4 regions of the Exiguobacterium sp. s191 genome follow, and region 4 is predicted to be linked to each of the others. Evidence: riboswitches for the same ligand, from Rfam matches in the RefSeq annotation. Region 4 holds a riboswitch; each other region holds the start of a gene.

What was found. A riboswitch is a leader RNA that binds a small molecule or an ion and turns the genes downstream of it on or off. The one in region 4 is predicted to bind thiamine pyrophosphate.
Region 1: another riboswitch for thiamine pyrophosphate. It lies ahead of thiT (energy-coupled thiamine transporter ThiT); the one in region 4 lies ahead of tenA (thiaminase II).
Region 2: another riboswitch for thiamine pyrophosphate. It lies ahead of KNQ09_RS04820 (ECF transporter S component); the one in region 4 lies ahead of tenA (thiaminase II).
Region 3: another riboswitch for thiamine pyrophosphate. It lies ahead of KNQ09_RS02665 (thiamine phosphate synthase); the one in region 4 lies ahead of tenA (thiaminase II).

What each region holds. Positions count from the first base shown of each region.
Region 1 covers NZ_JACSNC010000001.1:1,336,878-1,342,981, forward strand. The annotation lists gene KNQ09_RS07245 (DAK2 domain-containing protein) at 1-937, opposite strand, end outside; gene KNQ09_RS07250 (Asp23/Gls24 family envelope stress response protein) at 963-1,325, opposite strand; gene rpmB (50S ribosomal protein L28) at 1,609-1,797, shown strand; gene KNQ09_RS07260 (amino acid permease) at 1,938-3,341, shown strand; gene KNQ09_RS07265 (thiamine diphosphokinase) at 3,396-3,998, opposite strand; gene thiT (energy-coupled thiamine transporter ThiT) at 4,000-4,560, opposite strand; TPP riboswitch at 4,621-4,730, opposite strand; gene rpe (ribulose-phosphate 3-epimerase) at 4,753-5,409, opposite strand; gene rsgA (ribosome small subunit-dependent GTPase A) at 5,412-6,104, opposite strand, start outside.
Region 2 covers NZ_JACSNC010000001.1:906,566-912,669, forward strand. The annotation lists gene KNQ09_RS04800 (DEAD/DEAH box helicase) at 1-200, shown strand, start outside; gene KNQ09_RS04805 (glycerol-3-phosphate acyltransferase) at 197-727, shown strand; gene KNQ09_RS04810 (GNAT family N-acetyltransferase) at 740-2,290, shown strand; gene KNQ09_RS04815 (50S ribosomal protein L25/general stress protein Ctc) at 2,581-3,258, shown strand; TPP riboswitch at 3,354-3,453, shown strand; gene KNQ09_RS04820 (ECF transporter S component) at 3,554-4,126, shown strand; gene KNQ09_RS04825 (ABC transporter ATP-binding protein) at 4,123-5,652, shown strand; gene KNQ09_RS04830 (energy-coupling factor transporter transmembrane component T family protein) at 5,624-6,104, shown strand, end outside.
Region 3 covers NZ_JACSNC010000001.1:520,296-526,399, reverse strand. The annotation lists gene KNQ09_RS02680 (thiazole synthase) at 1-70, opposite strand, end outside; gene thiS (sulfur carrier protein ThiS) at 73-273, opposite strand; gene KNQ09_RS02670 (FAD-dependent oxidoreductase) at 270-1,214, opposite strand; gene KNQ09_RS02665 (thiamine phosphate synthase) at 1,211-1,804, opposite strand; TPP riboswitch at 1,887-1,989, opposite strand; gene nagZ (beta-N-acetylhexosaminidase) at 2,046-3,266, opposite strand; gene KNQ09_RS02655 (OsmC family protein) at 3,263-3,688, opposite strand; gene KNQ09_RS02650 (MFS transporter) at 3,879-5,063, shown strand; gene KNQ09_RS02645 (DoxX family membrane protein) at 5,191-5,679, shown strand; gene KNQ09_RS02640 (hypothetical protein) at 5,708-6,001, opposite strand; gene KNQ09_RS02635 (hypothetical protein) at 6,084-6,104, opposite strand, start outside.
Region 4 covers NZ_JACSNC010000001.1:275,862-281,965, forward strand. The annotation lists gene KNQ09_RS01425 (alanine/glycine:cation symporter family protein) at 1-1,285, opposite strand, end outside; gene abc-f (ribosomal protection-like ABC-F family protein) at 1,482-3,281, opposite strand; gene KNQ09_RS01435 (DUF1002 domain-containing protein) at 3,558-4,439, opposite strand; TPP riboswitch at 4,634-4,740, shown strand; gene tenA (thiaminase II) at 4,814-5,509, shown strand; gene KNQ09_RS01445 (hypothetical protein) at 5,561-5,869, shown strand; gene KNQ09_RS01450 (glycoside hydrolase family 3 protein) at 5,901-6,104, opposite strand, start outside.

The DNA.
Region 1 (6,104 bases), 1.1 Mb from region 4:
TTTCAATCTTAACAGCGACGAGTTCACCGAAACGTTGTCCTTTTGTGATGACTTCTCCTGGTGTTTCAACGTGGACGTGAACTTTAAGGAGTTCTTCATCCGCTACGACGAGCAATGAATCACCGAATTCCGCTAATTCGTTACGGAAGTCTTCTTCGCTGAATGGTGCATTCGCAAGCTTGTCATCTTGGAAACGAACCATGATTTCCGTACAGTAACCGTAATGGATTTCTTCTGTCGACATGAAGCTTTGAGCCGTTTTATGATGCTCTGCTTCGACGAGTGCTTCCATGACAGGCGCATGCGGTTTGTCGAGTTCTTTTCCTTCGAGTGTTGCGAGGAATCCTTCATAGATACAGACGAGACCTTGACCACCAGAGTCAACGACGCCGACTTCTTTTAATACCGGAAGAAGTTCTGGTGTACCGTCGAGCGATACTTTCGAAGCTTCGACGAGTTGACGCATCAACTCTAAGAAATCCGTCGTCGTCTCAGATTGTGCGATAGCAGCGACAGCTGTTTCACGGGCAACCGTCAAGATTGTTCCTTCAACCGGTTTCATGACTGCTTTGTATGCTGTATCGACACCTTTTTGTAACGCATCTGCGAATTCCTTCGTATCAATCGTTGTTTTGCCTTCGATTGATTTCGAGAATCCACGGAACAATTGACTTAAGATGACGCCAGAGTTTCCGCGCGCCCCCATCAATAATCCACGTGCGAAGACGTTCGCGACTTCCGATACAGAATCCGAAGTTGATTTACCTGCTTCTTTTGCACCTGAAGTCATCGTCAAATTCATGTTCGTTCCCGTATCACCATCTGGCACAGGGAAGACGTTCAATGAATCGACGAAATCTGCATTTTGATAGAGATTCGCCGCGCCATTTTGAATCATCTTGACTAACTGCGCTCCTGTTAAACGATCTACACTCACTAAAGTTTCCTCCTCTATTCCCGCCTTAGACATTCGTCAAGCGGACTCCTTGGACAAAGATGTTCACAGATGTCACGTCAAGACCTAGTGCCTGACTGAGCGTGTATTTCACGCGACTCTGTACGTTGTTCGCCACCTCTGAGATTTTCGTTCCATAGCTTACGATGATATGCATATCGATATGGACCTGCTCTGAAGCCTGTCGAACGATGACACCGCGTGCAAAGTTCTCACGTTTTAAGAGTTCAGCAAGACCATCCTTGATTTGAGACTGGGATGCCATACCAACGACACCAAAACATTCCATTGCTGCGCCGCCCGCAAGTTGCGCGACGACATCATTATCTACATCAATCTTTCCATAGGTCGTTTTCATCTCGATCGCCACCTGAGTAGCCCCCTTTGAATATTGTATTCTTCTCATAATTCTACTATAAGGACCTACTATTGAAAAGTCGCCGTACTGACTATACAATGAATAAGTGAAAAATAGTAGCGGTCAAATGAACTTTTACCATCATCCTCATCCATTATTTTAAATTTCGAGGTTGTCTGTCAAGTTTTTTTCTTGTCAGCTACTTTTTTTATGTTGCAACCGCCCTGACACCATGCTAAGATAGCAAAGTGTCTATTAGGACGAACGCAAAACAACATAAAAGGAGGCGGAACGCATGGCACGTAAATGCTACGTTACTGGGAAATCGCCAAAGTCGGGTAACAACCGTTCACACGCATTGAACAAAACAAAACGTACTTGGGGAGTCAACGTACAAAAAGTACGTATCCTCGTCGACGGTAAGCCGAAAAAGGTTTGGGTTTCAGCTCGAGCTCTTAAATCAGGTAAAGTCGAACGCGTATAAGGCGCAACCACCGGATGGGAATCTTCCCTTCCGGTTTTTTTATGCCCTCATTTATTTTTCTCATAAACTAATTGTCGCTTTTATTGAGAACGCTTACAATAGGAACGTACTTTATTTTGTCAGAATTGGGGGAAGTCATCATGCAACTCAAACGAGAGATGACGAGTCGACACCTGTTCATGATTTCACTCGGCGGAATCATCGGAACAGGCTTATTTTTAGGGTCAGGATTAACGATTTCACAAGCAGGACCTCTCGGGGCGGTCCTCAGTTACATCGTGGGTGGGACCATCATGTATCTGACGATGTTATGTCTAGGAGAATTAGCGGTCTATCTGCCGGTCTCGGGGTCATTTCAGACCTATACGACCCGATTCATCGGACCAGGGGTCGGCTTTGCCGTCGGTTGGATTTATTGGCTCGGCTGGGCCGTGACGGTGGCACTCGAAATTACAGCTGCCGGCAGTTTGATGGACCGCTGGTTTCCGAACGTACCCGTTGTCGTCTGGTGTACCGTCTTTACGGTCTTGCTGTTCGGTCTGAATGCCGTCTCCGCCAAAGCATTCGGTGAAGCTGAATTCTGGTTCTCGAGTTTGAAGGTCCTCGCGATCCTGTTCTTCATCATTCTAGGTGGCGCTGCTTGGTTCGGCTGGTTACCGATGGAAGCAGATCGTCCGACATCGTTATTTGCGAACTTTACGGCAAGCGGTTGGTTTCCAAACGGGATTCTCGGTGTCTTGACGACGATGATTGCCGTCAACTTCGCCTTCCAAGGAACGGAATTGATCGGTGTTGCGGCTGGGGAGTCCGACACGCCCGAAAAATCGATTCCAAAAGCCATCCGCAATACAGTCTGGCGGACGTTCATCTTCTTCGTCTTATCGATTACGATCGTTGGTGCATTAATTCCTTATGAAACAGCTGGCGGAGTCAGCAGTCCGTTCATCATGGTCTTTGATGCGATCGGTATTCCGTACGCTGCTGATTTGATGAACATCGTCGTCTTGACAGCGTTGTTGTCCGTCGGAAACTCCGGATTATATGCGGCGACTCGGATGTTATGGGCAATGGCGCAAGAAGGGATGATTTCAAAGAAATTATCTTACGTCAATGCACGTGGTGTGCCGATGCGGGCGTTGCTCTTTACGATGATGTTCGCGATGTTATCGCTTCTGACCGCATTTTTCGCAGAAGATACCGTCTTCATTTGGCTCTTGTCCTTAGCCGGACTCGGGGCTCAAGTCGGCTGGATTTCAATCTCTGCTTCGCAGCTTGCATTTCGTCGTCAGTTCGTCCGAAACGGACACGATGTATCCGAACTGAAATTCAAGACACCACTCTATCCGGTGTTACCACTGATTTCGTTGACACTTAACGTCGTCGTCCTCGTCAGTCTTGCGTTTCAAGCGGATCAACGAATCGCACTATACATCGGTGTTCCTTTCTTCCTTGTCATGTGGGGAAGTTATCATCTCTTCGTCAAAGGAAAACATCTATCCGCTCAAAGCGACATCCGTGTCGCCCCTTCTCAACTCGAAGAATAATTTCATCTAAAAAGAGGCCGCGGAGTCATCCACGGCCTCTTTCCTATGATTGTGCTATTCCTTAAGCGTCCGCATCATCAATAGTTCTCCTTGATGGAGCTCTACCTTCGCTTCTGACGCACACCATTCATTACTGACGGTCAAGGAACCTCCGACCGGTACTGGATGTGCATCAAGTGGATATTTGACTCCGGATAAGCTTAAAGTCGATGGTACGAGTGGAATGAACGAAAGATAATGATAGCTCCCTGCTTCGACTGCATACGTTCCCTCAGCCAAGTATCGTACCTCTTCTCGTTTCGTCACGAGTCGTGCCTCTGGGTATCGCTTCAATAGATATACATTTTGGACGGTCATGTCGAGCCGCCCACCTGTCGCCCCGATAATGAAGGTATCCTCAAACTGTTTCTTCTCTGAGACTGTACGAAGTGCCAGTTCGAGATCCGTTTCATCTTTCTCGGCCGGATGAACGATTGCCCCTTCTGGTACATAACCAAGAGAATCAAAATCACCAATCGTCAGGTCGCATGTCAGCCCAAACGATTCAATCGTCTGAACACCACCGTCGACACCGACGATAAAGTCACCTGGCTGACAAAACGTCCGTAAATCCGGCGCTTCTTCTCGCGGACCGGCACAGACGAGAATCGCCCGCATCTCAGACGCCTCGTGCCGAATAACGGAGTAAGCGTGGCGCAGTCGTGAATAAAAGACCCGCAACGACACCACAAAGAACGTAAGACGGTACCATGTATGTCGCGTTATAAATCAATGAATACGGTACGACTGGACCTTCGGCATACTCGGCAAAAAAGACGATTCCACTGATGACATGACATATATAACGGAGTCCTGCGCCTAATAACGTCGCCAGGAGAACGAACGCCATCAAGCTTTTCTTTTGTCCATTGCGCGCGGCTAGTCTGACTTGACGCGCGAACAGACCACTTAATCCGACGACACCATACGCAATCGTATAGTCAAGCATCGGTTGAACGATCGTCAAGACTTGTGGAGCGAACATCAATTGAATCGTACCGACAAGCGCTCCCGTGACGACCCCTCCGACGACACCGTGGCGAAATGCCATGACGAAGATCGGTAACATCGCTAAGCTGATTGAGCCTCCTTGTGGCATTTTGAATGGAATCAGTAAATCAAAGACGACTCCGAGACTGGCGAAGATGGCAATTTCCATCATCATTTGTAACCGTTTCATGCTATTTTCCTCCTTCATTGTACGAGAGGACGCAAAAAGGCAGTACGACGAACGCCGTACTGCCTGCGTGCGCCACATCCCTACGTCCGTTTGAACGGAACAGGTTCGAAGGGTTAAAGTCTAAAAGACTCCTCTCAGCCGCTTTTCAAGCGACACCCCTTGCGGTCATCATATTTCGTTTTCTCGTTCTTATTATACGGCAGCCCCTTGACGAATGCTAGTGATCGCTTCCGCATAATCTGGTGCATTGTAGATTGCTGATCCTGCGACGAGAACGTTCGCACCGTTATCGATGCAAAGCTTTGCCGTTTCCGGATTGACGCCACCGTCAATCTCGATTTCAAATGTCAGACCACGCTCTGCTTTCATTTGCGCAAGTGCTGCGAGTTTCGGCATGACACGCTCGATGAAGGCTTGTCCACCGAAGCCCGGATTGACCGTCATCAATAAAACCATATCGACATCCTCAAGGACGTGTTCAATCGTTGATAATGGCGTATGGGGATTCAAGACGACTCCTGCCTTTGCGCCCGCTGCTTTGATTTGTTGCAAGACACGATGGACATGATTCGTCGCTTCGACGTGGAACGTCACGATGTCCGCCCCTGCTTTGACGAAATCCTCGACGAAACGTTCTGGCTGGTCGATCATCAAATGGACATCGAGAATCATATCCGTCTTTTGACGTAAGCTGCTAAGCACAGGTAATCCAAATGAGATGTTCGGTACGAACTGACCGTCCATGACATCAAAATGGATATAGTCCGCGCCTGCTGCTTCGACTGCTTTAACATCGCGTTCGAGATTCGCAAAATCTGCTGATAAGATAGATGGTGCAATTTTAATCATCTTCAATACCTCCGGGCTCGATTCTTGATTTCGTCTATAAACATACCATAGTTCTCATAACGAGAGGACATGATTTCTTGGGCTTCGACGGCTTCCTTGACGGCACAACCGGGTTCATTCAAATGCAAGCAACCTCGGTATTTGCAATCATCTTGTACAGCCACGAATTCAGGGAAACTCCACCGTACATCCTCGATTTCCATATCATACGGAAAATCGAGGTTCGAGAAACCTGGCGTATCGGCAATCAATCCTTCGGCAAGCGGCATCAATGTGACGTGGCGCGTCGTATGACGTCCTCGTCCGAGTGATTTCGAGATCGCACTTGTTTCTAAATCAAGAGAGGGTTCCAGTGCATTGAGCAATGAACTTTTCCCGACACCGGATTGTCCGGCGAGAACGCTCGTTTTTCCAGCAAGTAACGGACGGACTTGCTCAACACCTGCCAACGTCTCACTTGATGTCTCGATGACCGTATACCCAATCTTCCGGTAAGCGGCAATCGCCTCTCGGACAGCCGGTCCTTTAACATCGTCCAGCAAATCCATCTTCGTCAACAGGATGACGGGTTGAATTTCCTTCGCTTCGATCAAAACGAGAAATCGGTCGAGCAAGTGCGCTGAAAAATCAGGTTCTGCCGCCGAGACGACGAGCAATGCCTGGTCGATATTCGCGACTGGAGGGCGTACTAAAAA
Region 2 (6,104 bases), 630 kb from region 4:
ATCGCGCTCACCGGCTTGGACAACAGTCCGACGTGACGGTCATCAAACTGCTGACACGCGGAACGATCGAAGAAAAGATGACGGAATTACAAGATCGAAAAGCTCAGATGGTCGATGCCGTCCTGACGGCTCCAGACAGTGATGCCCTGACCGTCAAGGAACTCGTACATCTCGTAGAAACAAAGGAGGAACATCGGTGATCCTTGATCTCCTGCTTGGTTACCTTATCGGTAGTATTCTTGGCGGTACGCTCTGGAAGTACGTCAGTCGTACCGATTTGGCACAGGTCGGTTCCGGAAACATCGGTGCCCGCAACGCCCATCGCGCCGGTGGGCTCCCGGCTTTTTTATTCGTGTACCTGTTTGATGCCGCGAAGACGGTTCTTGCACTACAGCTAACAGACGCATTTTATCCCGTCGCTCTTGCCGTACTTATCGGTCACTTGTTTCCGTTGTTTCATCCGCGACGCGGCGGTAAAGGGTATGCCGTATTTTCCGGAATCGTCTTCGCCATCACGCCGTGGGCATATCTTGCCGGACTAGGCATACTCGGTCTGTCTTATCTCGTAACGAAAGATAGCGTCAAAGCGGGGCTGATTCCGGTTGTTCTGCTCCCGTTACTCCCTGTCTACTTTGACGCGGTACCTATCAATATCTTGTGTACCGTTGCTGTAAGTCTACTTGTCCTGTGGGCTCATGATGCACTTCACAAGCCAGTCATTACATAAGGAGGACGTCTCATGATCGACTTTTCCATTGCCACCGCTTCGGACGCGGAAGCAATCAATGAACTGAACTACCTCACCTTCACGGAAGAGATTCCGCAACATCAACCGAACACCGAACGGAAACGGATTGACCGGTTTCATGATCAAAATACCTATCTGATCGGCAAGGAAGACGATCGACTCGTCGCGATGATTGCCATTCGGAAGCATCGTCCTTTTTCGCTTGAGGAAAAAGGCGTGACGCTAGATGAGACACTGACGGACCCAGCGGAAATCCGCTTACTCAGCGTTCGTCCCGAATACCGCAATAGTCGTACGTTCATGCAATTGATGCGCTTTTTGATGGTCTACTTGGAGCGGGAAACGATTGATCATGTCTATATCAGTGGTACGACACGGGAAGCTAAACTATATGCGCGGTTCGGCTTCACACCAATCGCAGCAACGCTCGGTAGTGGCGACGCCCAGTTCGTACCGATGTTGTTGTCGCGCGCAACATACGAAAGGTCCGTCATCGCGGACGTTTTACGTCCTCTGCATTTTCTAGCCGGTCCGGTCGAGGTTGCACCAACAGTCCGCCAAGCGGCGCAACAAGCACCGCGCCCGCATCGGACGGCTTCGATGCGCCAGCTCGATCAAGATTTACGTGGTCGGATGTGTCAGTTGCTGGATTTGCCACATGTCTCGATGGCTGTCGGCAGTGGCACCCTCGCCAACGATATCGTCGCACAACAACTGAGTGGACATGGGTTGATCCTAAACGGTGGTGAGTTCGGTCAACGCTTGATTGATCACGCGGCACGAGCTGGGAAGTCCTTTGATGTCCACTCGCTTCCACCCGGTCACCCGATCGACTTGGAACAACTCGCGAGTCAATTGCATCAAACGGAATACGACTGGATCTGGTTGACGCACTGTGAGACGTCAACGGGCGTCCTCTACGATCTCGATGCGGTAAAAGCGCTGTTAGAACAACGAACCGCACTCATCGTCGATGCGATCAGCGCCGTCGGAACCGGGCGTTTCTCGTATGCCGGCTGCAGATTCGTCACGACCGTCTCCGGAAAAGCAATTGGTGGTTTACCGGGTCTTGCGTTCATCGGTCACATAGATCGCGTCTTACCTTCTCCACGTATTCCACGTTATCTGGATCTCGGACTCTATGCGGAAGGCGTCGCCTTTTCCGGCTCATCGAACTTGTTGCTTGCTTGTCAGGCAGCGCTCGATGCCCTTGATCTCGATCAAGCCGCCATCAAGATGACTTATCTCGAACAGGCCGTTCGAGCGACTGGTTTTAACCTGCTTGCGACGCAAGAAGCACAAGCGCCGGGAATTCTGACGATCGTCCATCCGTCGGCAACCACTTTAGGAGACGCTCTCCGGATCCAGGGCTATCATGTTCAATATGAAAGCGACTATCTCGTCCGCAATCAATGGCTCCAAATCTCAACGATGGGACAGACGACGATGCGGCACATCGAACGTCTCATCCGAGTATTAGTCCGTGAAAACCAACGCATCACCATAAAAAATGAAAAAAATGAAAGACCTCTTAACCCTTGATTTCAAGCGGTTTGGAGGTCTTTCGACTTTAAAAAATAAAAAATAGAGGTTTAAGGATTTAAAACATAGGGGTATAAACTCACTAGCACCGCATCAAACGGTGACTTACTCACACATGTTTCTCAATATCAGCGTAATGACCTGGGAGAGAAATGCAAAGTCACGAAAGCGTCAGATTCAAAAGAGTCTGAAACCGATTGTCTTAGCATGTTTCATATTGTTCAGGACTTGTCCTGCTCCTACATTCATTACCTTTTGAGGGCTATACCAAATTCAAGGGGGAAATGAACATGTCAGTTAAATTAACAGCCGAAAAACGCGAGGTACGTCCACGCTCACTCCGTAAACAATTACGTCATGAAGGAAAAGCTCTTGGTGTCGTGTATGGTTACAAAGTGGAAAGTACACCGATCGCATTTGAAGAAAAAGAATTGCTTAAAATCGTTCGAGAAAACGGTGAGAACGTCTTGATTTCACTGAAACTCGACGGTAAAAATATTAACGTCTTGATCAACCGTCGTGATATGGATGTCTTCACACCAACTGTCGATCACGTTGAATTCATCGCCGTTAAAATGGATGAAGAGACAGAAGTCGAAGCAGACGTCGTACTCGTCGGCGAAGCAGCTGGCGCTAAAGTCGGTGGATTCCTGTCACAGACACTCTTTAAAGTAACAGTCGCAGCTACACCAGATAAATTACCAGAGAACGTCGAAGTCGACGTCACGAACCTCGAAATCGGCGATTCGATTTCTGTTGCTGATCTTCCAGAACAAAAAGATTTCCGTATCGTCACAGAAGGCGACATTCAAGTCGCAGCTGTCGTCGAATCAACGCTTGAACAAGAGCTTGAGGAAATCGAAGAAGCAGAAGCTGAGGCACAAGCGGAAGCTGGTGAAGACAACGAAGCGGAAGCTACGGAAGAGTCTTCAGAAGAAGCAAAAGAAGAGAACGAAGACAACAAATAAGTCGTTTGACGATACGCCCTTCGTGGCGTATCGTTTTTTTGTGTCTTGACAATAGACAGAAGATTGCCTAAAGTGAACAGCGTATCACCTATTACCATATCCACTAGGGGAGCCCATTTGGCTGAGACGATTCACTTCGGACCCTTCGAACCTGATCTAGTTCATACTAGCGTAGGAAAGTGGAGCGATCACATCCAATGACTCCTGCTGCGCGCAGTTTTTCTGAGGACCGCTCTCTTTTTTACGGAGGGCGGTCTTTTTTGGCGTCTCCCCCATTCTAAGGAGGACGTACCTAATGCAACACTGGAAAATGAAAGAAATCATGGTCATGATGATGCTCGCCGTCGCTTGCGGGGTCATCTATCTCGGTTGGTCAACACTCTGGTTACCGATGTCTGCGATCTTCGGACCTGTCGGTGCCAACTGGATGTTTGGGATCTGGATCATCGCGAGCCCGCTCGTCGCAGCCATCATTCAAAAACCAGGTGCCGCTCTCATCGCGGAAATCGTCGCGGCAGCCGTCGAGCTGTTCACGGGTAGTCACTTTGGTTTATCGGCTCTTCTCATCGGGGTATGCCAAGGGCTTGGTGCGGAACTCGTCTTTGCGATGACGCGTTATCGCCGTTATGACACATGGACATTGATGTTATCGGGTGTTGGAGCCGCGATTGGTAGCATTGTCTATAGTCTGATCGCGAACGGATTCGGTTACTACACGACGACGACGTTGCTTGCGACAACTGGCTTACAATTGATTAGTGGCGCATTACTGGGCGGCTTGCTTGCAGCGATTCTCGTCCGTCGCCTTGTTGCGACCGGTGTCTTGAACGGGTTTGCGGCAGGACGTGCGAAACGGGAAGTCGCATGATTACTGTCGACGATCTCAGCATCCGCTATCCCGGTCAGATGAAATCGGTGCTCAATCATGTATCGCTATCAATCGAGCAAGGAACGACCCTTCTGCTCGGACGAAGCGGGAGTGGCAAGACGACACTACTTCATGCCTTAGCCGGACTGACACCGAAGACGATCGAAGTCGAACAGACTGGTACCGTTACCCGGTCCGGTTCGGTCGGAGTCTTATTTCAAAATCCAGAAGAACAGTTCTGCATGGAAACGATCGGACGCGAAATCGCTTTTAGTTTAGAAAACCGGTCGATTCCAAGTGCGGAGATGGAGGAACGCATTGAACGCTTACTCGCACTCGTCGGTCTCCCTCTCCCCTTCTCGACACCAATCGCGAATCTATCCGGGGGGATGAAACAGCGCCTCGCGCTCGCCGCGGTCCTAGCGCTCGAGCCGACGATCTTATTACTCGATGAACCAACGGCTCAGATTGACCCGATCGGGCAACACGAGCTGATGGCGTTGATCTTTCGGATTCAGAAAGAACATGATTTAACGATCGTCTTGATCGAACACCAACTCGATGTCTGTTTACCTTACATCGACAAAATCGTCTTACTTGAAGACGGATCGGTGACTGCAACGGCGCATCCGCAGGATTTGTTCCCGCAGGCTTATGAACGCCTTCAAGCGAAAGGGATCGCTGTTCCCTCTCTGTATCCGTATACGTTAGAGACGTTACCCATAGATGGACCACAAGCAGCGCGACTTCACGTGCTTCCCTCAGTCGCTACAGCAGGCACTGCCTTGTTACACGTCGCTGCATTATCGACGAAAGCACCTTATCCGCTGACCGATGCGACATTTTCCCTGAAGACGGGAGAATGGGTGATGCTGCTCGGGGCAAACGGCTCCGGGAAAAGTACGTTGCTTGCAACACTCGGTCGGTTGCTCTCGCATCAAGGAACATATCGGTTCCAGGAACGTCCGGCTCAGCGTTACTCCCGGCGACGCTTTTATGAGCACGTCGGCTATGTCTTTCAACAACCGGATCTGCAGTTTCTCAAACTGACAGTCGAAGCGGAAATCGACTGGAGTCACCGGGCAGCGACGAGTGACGAGCGCACAGCGTTGCTCGAACGGCTGGAACTCGCATCCGTCAAACAGCAATCACCGCTTGCGCTTAGTACGGGGCAACAACGACGACTCAGCGTCGCGACGATGCTCGGGCAGACGAAGGATTTATTGTTGCTCGATGAACCGACGTTCGGACAGGATGGATTGACGACACGGCGGCTCATGGAACAGTTTTTGACGGAACAACAAAACGGAACGACGCTCGTCATGGCAACACACGATATGGAACTCGTCGCCCGATACGCGGATCGTGTCCTCGTCATGGAGCAAGGGCGGATTGCTTTTGACGGGCGTCCGAGCGAGTTATTCGCTGACGTTCCGTTACTCGAACGCTGTCAGCTACAACGTCCACTCTCGTACCAATTCCAGGAGGTGAAGCGCCATGCAGACGAACGCGTCACCGTTCGCTAAACTCAATCCTGTCATCAAGGGGAGCGGATTGTTTTTGATCATGTTTGCCTTAATTGCAACGAACGACTGGGTCAAGACGTTGGTGTTCCTGAGTTTTGCTATCGCGCTGCTACTCCTCTCCGGGTGGGGTCCTCGCGATTTCTTGAAACGACTCGCACCTTACAGTCTATTATTCTTATTGACGTTCTGGATGATGGCAGCCTTCGGTAAAGGAACGAATCCTCTATGGTCGTTTGGTTGGTTTCATGTCACATCGGAAAGTGTCATGCACGGCTGGTTACTTGCCTTACGGATGGCAACGTTCGTCTGCTTAAGTTTCGCTTTCGTCACGACGACCGATGCGACCCGGTTCGTGATGAGCTTGATTCACCAGGCAAAGGTGTCGCCTCGCTTCGCGTATGGGTTCCTTGCCGGGATCCGCTTTCTGCCTCAACTGGTCGAAGAAGTCCGCG
Region 3 (6,104 bases), 240 kb from region 4:
TAGCATCCGTATATTTCCCCGTTCCGAGTAATAACCGTGATTCAAATGTCTTTTCTCCAATTTTCAGCATGTTTATCCTCCTCCTACGAAATGAACGATTTCAAATGTGTCGTTGTCCCGAACGACCGTCTGATCGTACGCCGTGCGATCGATGATTTGTCGATTCTGTTCGACGATGACGAGCTTTTCCCCTAAGCCGAGTTGCGTTAGCATGTCCTCGATCGTTTCAATCTGATCGATCGTGTGGTCATTGCCGTTAATCGTAATGTTCATCGGACTTCCTCCTTCTGAATCAACCGTAATGTATTTACCAAGACTTCCGCTGTCGCCGGTGCGAGTAATATGCCATGCCGATGATGCCCCGTCGCTAGGAAGATCCGACGGGATGAATCGGCGACTCCGATATATGGCAAGCCGGACGCCGTTTGTGGTCGTACACCGGACCAGACTTCTTCGATGACCGCGTCACGAATCGGTGGATACAGTCGTTCTGCTGCTTGAAGCAATGACGTGACCCCTGCGACACTGACACCGACCGTCTCGTCGTGCGGCAGTTCGGTCGCACCGATCAAAATCCGACCGTCTGCTTTTGGCACAAGGTAGACAGCGTCGTCAAACAGGATCGAGCGTAACGGCTGACCCGCGAGACGGACGGCGAGACATTCCCCTTTGACCCCATATGTCGCGATCGAAATGCCGGCTGTATCGAGCAAAGCTTGCGAACCCCGTCCGGCAGCGACCGTCACTGTTTGTCCGGTCCAGATTCCCGCATTCGATTCGATCCTAATGAAGTCATCGTTCTCTTCGATGCGTGTGACTTCCACCTGTTCTTCAATCGATATGCCACGTGCGTGTAAGGCATACATCAATGCAGTCGTCAGTCGTCGTGGATCGATTTGACCGACAGCTGGAAACAGATGCTCGCGCCCTTTACGCTTTAACAAAAACGGTTGTTCCCGGTATCCACAATCGATGCCTGTTTCTCGCTCAAGACGACGTGCAAGCAACGGATACAGACGACGACTTCGCGCGGAAAGTGCATGCAATTCCTCTCTGAGCTCGATGTCCGTCGCAAGCATCCCGGCAGCCGCGCGACTCGTTCCTTGTCCACCTGCTCCGCGTTCTAAGACGACGACGGATTCATTCTGACAGGCGAGACCGTAAGCAAGCGTCAAACCGATGACTCCACCGCCGATGATGATGTGATTCGTCATACCCGTACCCCCTGATAATGCTTGACGGCGGCGAGCGGATCCGAATGACCGAGAATACCCGATAAGACGGCGATTCCGGTTACACCGGTCGCTACGATTTCAGGCATGCGTTCTGGTGTAATCCCGCCAATTGCAATGACTGGTTTCGTCGTGAAGGTGACGACTTGCTTCAAGGCGTCAATCCCTCGTGGTGGCACGTCCGGCTTCGACGCTGTCGGATAAATATGACCGTACAGCAGGCGATCGGCTCCTTCCGCTTCTGCTGCCAGTGCCTCTGCTAGCGAATGGACTGATTTCCCGATGACGAGATTCGGAAAATGACGTCGCACATCGCGGACACGCAAGGAACGGCGCGTCAGCTGCACACCGATGCCTGCGACATGGGCGACGTCGACCCGATCATGAACCGTTAACTGTTCAGGCGAATAACCATGTGTAAGGAGCGCCTCAATTAGATCAAGTAATTCTGCCGCCGATAAGTTCGGTTCTCGTAGATGCAGCTGATCCGTATAGGGTTGAAGCGATTGAAAGGTCTTTATTTCGTCAAGCGGATTAATGGATCCCGTCGAAATCAGATGTAAACGCATCATGTTCTTCCTTTCCATACGAAAAAGGACCACTCCCGATGTTGAAGGGAGTGGTCCGAAAATGCGCTGAAGCGCTAAGGATATCTAGGATTTCGAGCCACTTCCCTCCGCTAGTACGAACTAGATCAGGTTCAAAGGGTCCGGATACTTCCGTCTCAGTCTGCTGGGAGACTCCCCTAGTGTCTTTTCGTGTTTAATTGGCTTGCCCCATTAGTCTAGCATGAGTCGCTTTGCTTCGCTAGTCCTAGTTGAGCGCTTCCACTTGCTGAATCAGTTCCGATTTCGTTGGTCGCTGTTGCTCTCGGCTGTCGGCATACGTCTGCTTCAGCTTCAGGATGCGCATTACTTTGGCATCGAGCATCTCCGGCGTCAGCGTTTTTTCTTTGACGGCTTGCATCACTTCAGCATGGACCTTTGTGTAAGCACCTGCCTCTGAAAACATCGCCATATCAGCTCCATTGACGAGCGACTGACGTGCCGCTTCTGCGAGACCATATTGTTTCGTGATCGCCCCCATGACGAGATCATCCGTGATGATGACACCGTTGAATCCGAGTTGTTGACGCAAGAGGTCAGTCAAGATCGGCTTTGAGAGCGAGGACGGATTCATATCGTCATACGCGGGATAGAGAATATGGGCGACCATCACCATCTCGGCGCCCTCTTGAATCGCTTCTTGGAACGGTAACAGCTCCGTCCGCTTCAATTCTTCCTTTGATGCCTTCACTTTCGGTAGCCCGACATGGGAATCGACACTCGTATTGCCGTGACCGGGAAAATGTTTGACGACCGGAATCGTTCCCGTCTCCTGCATCCCGTGCATCAGGGCCGTACCAAGCGTCGCGACGGTATTCGGATCAGCACTTAACGCACGGTCGCCGATGATCGGATTGTTCGGATTACTGTTGACGTCAAGGACCGGCGCGAAGTCCATGTTGAAGCCATAAAAACGTGACAAATGTCCGAGCGTACGTCCGACGTCTTCCATTTTCACTTCATCTGCTCCTTGCGCCATACGTTGACTCGTCGGTAGACGTAATCGTTGATCTGGTACCCGGCTGACGCGTCCGCCTTCTTCATCAATCCCGACGAACGCATACGGTTTTTGGTTCGTCTCTTGAATCGCACGCGTGAACGTCAAGAGTTGCTCTTCCGACGTAATGTTTCCGCCGAGCAATAAGACCCCGCCAATCGCATGCGTCTGTAACAATTTCCGGTCAGCTGCTGAAAGTTCCGTGCCGGCGACTCCGATGTAGAGCAGTTGATCGATTTTTTCTGACGTCGACATCGTTTTAAGTTGCTGCTTTAATCGTGCTTGTTGTCGTTCCTCTTTCGTTGGCTCAGGTTTCGGTTTCTTTTCTTCTGTCGGTTGCTTCGTTTCCGATTGTGATGGTTTCGTTGGTTCCGTCGTCTCCTGCGCACACCCTGCAAGCAACAGACAACCGATCAGTACGGTTTTCTTCACAAAGGATCCTCGCTTCGCACACCATTGATCGAATAATAGACGGAAATCTCAGCGTTCAGGGATTGCGAGACCGAACAATATTTATCCTTTGATAACGAGATGGCGCGACGGACCTTATCTTCCGGGAGATCACCTTCGAGCCGGTAATGAATCGAGATCGACGTAAAACGCCGCGGATGGTCCTCTGCCCGTTCTCCTTCGATATCCATTTCGAAATGGGTGATCGTCAAGCGCATCTTCTCTAAAATCGAGACGATATCAATTCCAGTACAGCCGGCAACGGCATGTAGCAAGAGTTCAGTCGGTCGTGGCGCTTGGTTTTCACCACCGTTTTCGGGTGCTGCGTCCATCGCCAGATGATGCCCTGATTCCGTCTGTCCACTAAATCCCATCTGTTTGTTCCATGTCACTGTCGCTTGCATCGTTTCCACTCCTTTATAAGTAGTCTTCTTCTGTAGTATACGCAAAAAACAGCAAGCCTGGAAATTCACACGCTATTTCGAATAATGGTTCTTTTCCCGAAATCTCGCTTTGCGATACCCGACGAAATCGTTTCATGCTATCCTGTTACTCATAGTTTCGCGCGCAAGCGCTAGAATTGAGGAATCATCCATGTCACCTACTACTCGTTTAAGTCGACGCGATTGGCTCTTGATCGCCACGTTGTCGCTCCTGACGTTCGTTCTCGGAACAAGCGAATTCGTCATCGTCGGGATCCTCGCTGAAATCTCCTCAGCCCTTGATATCACGATCGCAACAGCAGGTACGCTCGTTTCAGCCTTTGCCATCTCCTTTGCAATCGGTACACCGATCGTCATGTCGCTGACCGGTCACCTGGAACGGCGTCGTCTGATCCTACGTCTCTTACTCGCCTGGGTCTTATTGAATCTTGCCAGTAGTTTTGCTCCAAGTTACGAAGTATTGCTCGCAACCCGCATTCTGACAGCCATCCTGACCGGTGTCTTGATCTCGCTCGCAATGGTCGTCGCAAGTGACGGTGTGCCTGTCGCGAAGCGCGGTGTCGCCGTCTCGTTCATTTTCGGTGGTTTCACACTTGCGAACGTTCTCGGTGTCCCGATCGGAACGTTCATCGGTCAACACGCTGGCTTCGAAGCTACGTTCTGGCTAACGACAGTCATGGGATTGATCGCGTTCCTCGCAGTATGGAAGATCGTTCCGGTCCAGCAATCGACGGGTTCTGGTTCAATTAAGGAACAGCTTGGATTGCTCGCCAACCCACGGATCCTGATCGCCTTCTTTATTCCGTCATTTGGATTCGGGGCAACCTACGTCGTCTACACGTACCTCGTACCAATTCTGCAAACAGAACTCGGGATTGCGAAAACGTGGATCAGTCCGATCTTGCTCGCTTACGGCGTCGTCTCGATCTTCAGTAACATCCTTGCCGGCAAGATTGCCAGCAAAAATCCGATGGGACGCTTACGGTTCGTCTTCGTCGTGCAAGCAGTCGTTCTTGCTGCGTTATACTTCACAACAGCATCCCTTCCGCTTGGTCTGTTCAACATCGCCTTGATGTCGTTGATGTCGATTTTACTAACGACTTCGACACAAATCTACTTGATCGACCTTGCTGAAAAGTTCAATCCGGAAGCAAAAGGACTCGCTGCTTCATTGATGCCGGTTGCGAGTAACGTCGGGATTGCTTTTGGTTCGGCACTCGGTGGCATCGTCTATGCGAACGGTCCGATGATGAACACGGCACTCGTCGGTGGACTGGTTGCGCTCGTTGCTGCTTTATTGACTACAATCAGTCATCGCCTCGATCAACGGTCATGAAACCGTTACCTTATCCTTTTTTGTAACAGGTCGATGACGGTTCGATGACGTTATGATGATAGTCCCCATCTCGCTGATGATTTTTCAGTATGATGGGGACTATGTTGTAGTAGAGGAGTGTCTGAAAGTGAAAGCATTACACATCATCGGTCTCGGTCTGTTGACGATCATCCGACTCTGGCTCGGAATCCAGTGGTTCATCGCTGGAATCGGTAAGTACATTAATGGCTTTGATGCACGGCCGTTTCTCGAAGGAGCGCTCGCGAAGTCAACTGGCGAAGACGCACTCGTCAGTTCCTGGTATGCGACGTGGATCGAGCAACTCGCCTTACCGAACGTCGGGCTGATCAACGCCTTGATTCCGTTCGCGGAACTCGTCGTCGGGATTCTGTTGATTCTTAGTCTGTTGACAGTTCCTTCACTGGTCGTCGGTAGTATCATGAATCTCAATTACTTACTCGCTGGGACGATCGCATTGAACCCAGTATTCTTAGCAGCGTCAATCGCCTTACTGGCTGCAGGACGCTTTGCCTATCACATCGGCATCGATCACTGGATCATCCGCTGGTATCGTTCGTCGCAGCAACCGCATCCCCTTGACCGGATTCCAGTCTAACGAAAAAACTCTCCCATACGTGGGAGAGTTATTTTTTTTGTTGCTCGAGAATCGTCTGCTGTGTCGGAACCCCGCCGACTGAGACTGTCCGCTCGAGGAACAGATAGGGTTTGCCATCAACTTCGAAACGATGGTCACCGAGATAACGTGCCGAGTGCCCATCCGTTGCGAGCTTTTGTTCGATGGCTGAGACATGTTCGTCGAGTGAATAAAACCGATCGTCGAACGTCATTGTGATGTTTTTCTTACGATACCCGAGTAAGAAATTGTAGTAGAACCAGTACATAACACCTGCAAATAAAACAAAAATCAAGAATTGCATGTCAGTTCCCCCTTCGTATAGTCTTTATACGTTGGAAGAAAACGGGAGGTTTCAAATTAGGAGTGGAAATTGGTTACTTTTATTAATTTGTAATAATTTGTTC
Region 4 (6,104 bases):
TCATATTGATTAATGTCATGCCTGCCATGAAGAGATCGGCAAAACTCCATACCATACCGAGGCTGAGAACAGATCCGATGAAGACGAAGCCCATTGTCGCAATCCGGAAACCGAAGACGGCTGCTGGACTTTGTTTGATGAACTCGATGTTCGTCTCACCGTAGTAGTAACTACCAACGATCGAACTAAAAGCAAACAAGAAGACGCTGAGTGCGATGAATGGTGGGGCAATTGCACCAAATTCTTCGGAGAGCGCGTTTTGCAACATGCCGATTCCTTCGCCATTTCCAGCAGCATAACTATCACTGAGGAGAATAATCGTTGCTGTCGCTGTACAGACGATCAACGTATCAAGGAATACACCAAGTGTTTGTAAGAAACCTTGTTTTGCTGGGTGAGAGACTTCAGCCGCTGCCGCAGCGTTCGGAGCAGACCCCATTCCCGCTTCGTTTGAGAACAATCCGCGTTTGACACCGAGTGAGATTGCAGCACCGACCGAGCCACCGAATGCTTGCTCGATTCCGAAGGCACTTTTGAAAATCATTGCGAACACACCAGGAAGTTCCGTCAGGTTCGTAACGACGACATAAAGAGCAGCAATCAAGTAGAGACCTGCCATGATAGGAACGATGATTGCAGAGAACTTCGCGACACGGTGGACACCACCAAAGATGACGAGTCCCGTCAAGACGACGAGTGCTGCGCCGACGACAGCTGTGTTGATACCGAACGCATTGTCAAAGGCAGCGGCAATCGTGTTTGATTGAACGGAGTTGAAGATAAGGCCGAACGTCACAGCAATCAAGATTGCAAAGACGATTCCGAGAGCTCGGTTCTTCAAGCCTTTTTCGATGTAGTAGGCAGGACCACCACGGTATGCGTTCGATTTCGTATCGCGTACTTTATAGACTTGAGCCAGTGTACTTTCGATGAGAGCCGTCGCGCCCCCTAAGAGAGCGACCATCCACATCCAGAAGACGGCACCTGGTCCGCCGAGTGTGACGGCAATCGTGACACCGGCAAGGTTACCCGTACCGATCCGTGTCGCCGCACCGATGAAGAATGACTGGAGAGAAGTGATGCTTTCTCCTTTATCGTCTGTTGTTTGTTCACTTTTATCGAGCGTGACGCGGAACATCTCTTTTAAGTAAGTGAATTGGATGAAGCCAGTTCGGATCGTGAAGTAGATCCCGCCGCCGATCAATACAGCGATTAATACATACGACCATAAAATGTTGTTGGCGTAATCGACACTTCCTTGAATGACTTGCTGAATGGCGTTCATGATGGTGTATTCCTCCCAAAGAATAATAAAAGCTATACGCTAAATTATACGAATTTTCAGACAATAAGCAACAACAAAATAAAATAAAATTTTAAAACTTAATAAAGTTAGCTAAATGTTAGGAGTTAAAAACATTGTAGGTGAACGAAAAAACTGCCACTCTCGGTATCGAGAGTGACAGGCAAGTAAAGCTAAATCATCCATACTGTAGCAATTGTTCGTATAGGTCATCGAGTTGCTGTTGGATGCTTTTAGAAACGGTATCGGTCGGTTTTTCACGTTTTGCTAATTTCTGTTCAAGCCGCTCGATCTGCACTTCTAACTCATGTTGTGACAAGCGTTTTGGTTTTTGAGGGGTTACGTGGAGTGAGGAAGACGTAGCGAACTCAGCACGCTTCTGTTGAGCATACGTATACGTACCATGATAACGCGTCAGACCATTTTCGAGCCACAGGATCTGCGGAAATAGCCGATTCAAGAAATAGCGGTCGTGTGAGACGGCAATCAATGTTCCAGAAAAATTCTCGAGTGCTTCTTCCAACGTCTCTCTTGATTCAATATCGAGATGATTCGTCGGCTCGTCGAGAATTAATACATTGACCGACGAATGAACGAGGACGGCGAGTTGCAATCGCACACGTTCGCCTCCGCTCAGTGACAAAATGGACCGAAAGACAGTTGGTCCAAAGAACAGGAACCGGGCTAGGATATGGCGGGCTTCCGCTTCTGGAACGGCAATCCGGTCTCTAAACCAGTCGATTAACCGCGCGTCCTCCTCGAAATGGGCATGCTGGGACAGGTAACCGATCCGATTCGATGGTCCACGCGTGAGTGTGCCTGCCTCTGGTGATAATTCGTCAAGCAGCAGTGAGAGCAACGTCGATTTCCCGCTCCCATTCGTTCCGACGATCGCGATCCGATCTTGTGCCATGATCTCGAACGAGACGTCATCAAAAATGTGACGGGTTCCGTAAGCAAACGAGAGTTCTTCAGCGCGAAAGACGACTTGGCTCGAGTGATCAGTGGAAGAGAAGGAGACATCAGCGGTTTTGGCTTCGAGTTGTGGTCGTTTAATCCGTTCGATCCGCTCGAGTGCCCGTTCCATCGATTTTGCTTTACGGAATAATTTCTCACTCGGTGGAGACGCTTCGTTTGCCCATTGCCGGAGTCGACGAATCGCTTCCTTCATTTTCTTTATTTTTTTCTGTTGCTCTTGGTAGGCGTGGAACTGTTCCATCAAGCGACGTTCTCGTTCGACGACGAACGCGCTGTAATTCCCTATATAGGTTGTCAGTTCACCGTCCTCGAGTTCAACGATCGAGGTGACGACGGCGTCTAAGAAGACCCGGTCGTGAGAGACGAGCAGGATGGTTCCTGTGTAGTCCCGTAAGAACTGCTCCAGCCATTCCACGGCAGCTAAATCAAGATGGTTCGTCGGTTCGTCAAGAATGAGCAGATTTGGCTCCATGAGTAACATGCGACCGAGACAAATCTTCGTCTGTTCACCACCGCTCAACTGGTGGAAAGGACGAGTGAGTAACGGACGAAGGTGTAAGCCGTTCACCATGCGTTCGATTTTCGAGTCGAGTAGATAGCCATCCTTTTGTTCGAACGCATTCGTCGCTTCCGCATATCGTGCGAGTAGTGCATCGAGATCATCTGGTGCTGTCGCCATCATTTGCTCCAACTGTTGCATCCGAGAACGGATCGCGAGGATGTCTTCAAACGCTGTCCAAAGGACGTCGAGTCCGGTCATCGTCTCACTATATACAGGAAGTTGTTCCAAATAGCCGATCGTCAAACCGCTCTTTTGATAGATGACACCACCGTCCGGTTGCTCAAGGCGAGCAAGCAAGCGGAGTAATGTCGTCTTGCCACTCCCGTTTCGTCCAATCAGACCGACACGGTCGTGTTCGTTTAAGAAGAGGGAAACATCCGTTAAGATCGTTTCGCCTCCGAATTGTTTGGTTAGGTGTTGAATGTCGCAAATCATCATAATCAATTGATCCTTTCGCGCGCATCAAAAAAAGGAGAGCGCAAATAGCACTCTCCCTAACGTGTGAAAGATGCGCTTTGCTGTATTTTTCAATCATGAAGTTCTAAAAAAGGGCAGACGGGTGCCTTAGAACGCCATTCCATGAAAAATCGCGCGCAACAGATACAATTGTTCCATCAACCAGTGTTTGCACGCGGCAAAGTCCATCTTTTCACACCACCTTTCGTTTCAGATATCTCTAGTTTACTATTTTTTTGTCAGTTACGGAAGTCTGAATTATTTGAACACGCCAGCGATTGAACTGAAGAAGTCACTGAGTCCATCGAATAATTTAGCGAAGAAACCTTTCGTTTCTTCTGATGTTGCGAACGCGTGGATGTCTTGCCCCGCATTTTTCAAACCACTCTCGATTTGTCCCCAGTTGATGTTCGCTTGCTCCATTTGATTGAATAGATTCGTCAACCGGTCCATTTGTGCGTCAGACAACTGGATATTGTTGTTTTGAATGACTTGGACGATCAGGTTTTCGATCTCGACTTTGGTTTCCGGTTTTTGATTGGCGATCTCAGCCTTGATCTCATTCATTAAGTCAGCGACTTTATCCGTGCCGACCGTTTTTCCGACGTCTGATGTGACCGATAATTCTTGCTGTGCTAAATCCTTGCGTTCGTCACTTAACTTAATTCCCGTCTCAGCGGAAGTTTGATCGTACGCTTTCATGATTCCTGTCAGTGCCGATGTCCCGGTCACCTTGTAGGGAGAAGTGATCGTGATGTCGGCATCTTTGACACCCGCTGTGACGAGAGCGTTGAGATACATATCCTTTGTCACCCATGTGATGTTCTCCGTCGAGACGGAAAGTCCATCACCTTTTTCCGTCAGTTCAATCTTAGCCGACGAATACATGTTGCCGCCTTTTTGCGACTGTGGAATGTTTTTCCCGAGATATTTTTCTTCGTCAGCAGAAGTTGCGATGATCGGCGTGATGCCTTCCGGTGCATTGAGACGGGAAAGCACCCATGCTTTATCCTTTGCGCCGAGTGACTCCCCGAGTGTGACGATCGTCTTATCGACGACTTGTTCGGCAGATGCGGCTGTCGGGAGTAATAGAGCAGAAGCGATAACGGCTGACGCCATGATTTTTGTTGGTGTATGCATAATGAAATCCTCCAATTTGTAAGTAACAGAATGAATTATAGTATCAGGTACTAAAGTTAGTGTACGAGAACGAAAGAAGTTCGGAATCGGTCTGTAGATGGAGACGGCATCCGTCTTCTGACACTCCATAGTATAGCGAAAAGAGGACAACTTGACTTCCGTTTTCAGCATGCTATAGTGGATGGGAATCGAATAATGACCACTAGGGGAGTCGGTAGACCGACTGAGACGAACGAAGACGTTCGGACCCTTTGAACCTGATTAAGTTCGTACTTACGGAGGGAAGTGGCGTCAAGTCTTGTTCTTCTTGCGCCATGCCCGTGTGTTTCGGGGTGGTGTTTTTTCGTTTCATACTAAACGAGGAGGATGAGATCATGACATTCACACAAGAAATCAAACAAGCGGCACAAGCGTATTGGGACAGTAGTTTTACGCACCCATTCGTTCAAGGAATCGGAGAGGGGACGTTACCACTCTCGAAATTTCGGCATTACGTCATGCAGGATGCCTATTACTTAAAACACTTTGCGAAGATTCAAGCGAAGGCAGCGTCAAAAGCAGACGACTTCGCGACGATCGCGACACTTGCCGAACATGCGACTTCGACTTACGAGGCAGAGCTGACCTTACATCAATCATTTTTTGAGCCGCTCGGTATTACGGAAGCAGATCTTGAAGCATTTGAACCAGCACCGACAGCATATGCGTATGTCTCGCACATGCATCATGCGAGTGAAGGAACGCTCGGTGAGACGATTGCTGCCATCTTGCCATGTTACTGGTTGTATTATGAAGTCGGACAGCAATTACTGACGTGTACTCCGGAAGAAAAAATCTATCAGCAATGGATCGACACGTACAGCTCGGAATGGTTTGAAAAGGTCGTCTTTGAACAGATTGCACGGCTTGATGCGCTGGCGGAACAAGCGAGCCCGACGGAACGCGAGCGGATGAAACGTCATTTCGTGACGAGCTGTTACTATGAGTTACTCTTCTGGCACATGGGGTGGACGGAAGAGACGTTTGCGTCAGTTTACGAAACGATTCCGGCACGAGCGGTATCTTCTTGAATCACTAAATGGTAGAATTAGGAATACCATTTAGTGAGAGTAGGGATTGGAATGGAAATCATCGTGATCGCACTTGTGATTCTCGCGGCATATGTCGTGCAACAGGTGCTCGGAAAAGTAAAAGTGAGATTTGTTGGGTACATCATTCCCATCTTGATGGCGGTGTACGGAACATATGCTACGATTCAGAATTTTCAGGGGTTGCTTCAGTTCGGTTTTACAATGGGGAGTTCCATCGCGACTATCCTAGTCGTCATCCTCTATGTTTCGTTGACTTATTCACTTCATCGTGTCTACAAGCGTTCGAAAGAAGAAGCCGAATATCCGTATCAATCGTTAAAAGACCGAGGCATCCTGTAAAGGAGCTTCGGTCTTTTGGTGTATCACGTCATCATTTTTTCCAGTTTTTAAAGCCGTCACCGAATTTAAGATGCAGTTGATCGGTAAAGACACCGTTCTGAAAGACCGGCACATCAACCGGTAAAGTGCCTTGTGGTTTGAACGTTCCGAAGATCGCTCGGATACCTGCAGGCAGGTTCGGTCCCGCTGATTTCAGATTGCCTGCTTCGGAGTCTGGTCCGTTCGGGTCGCCTTT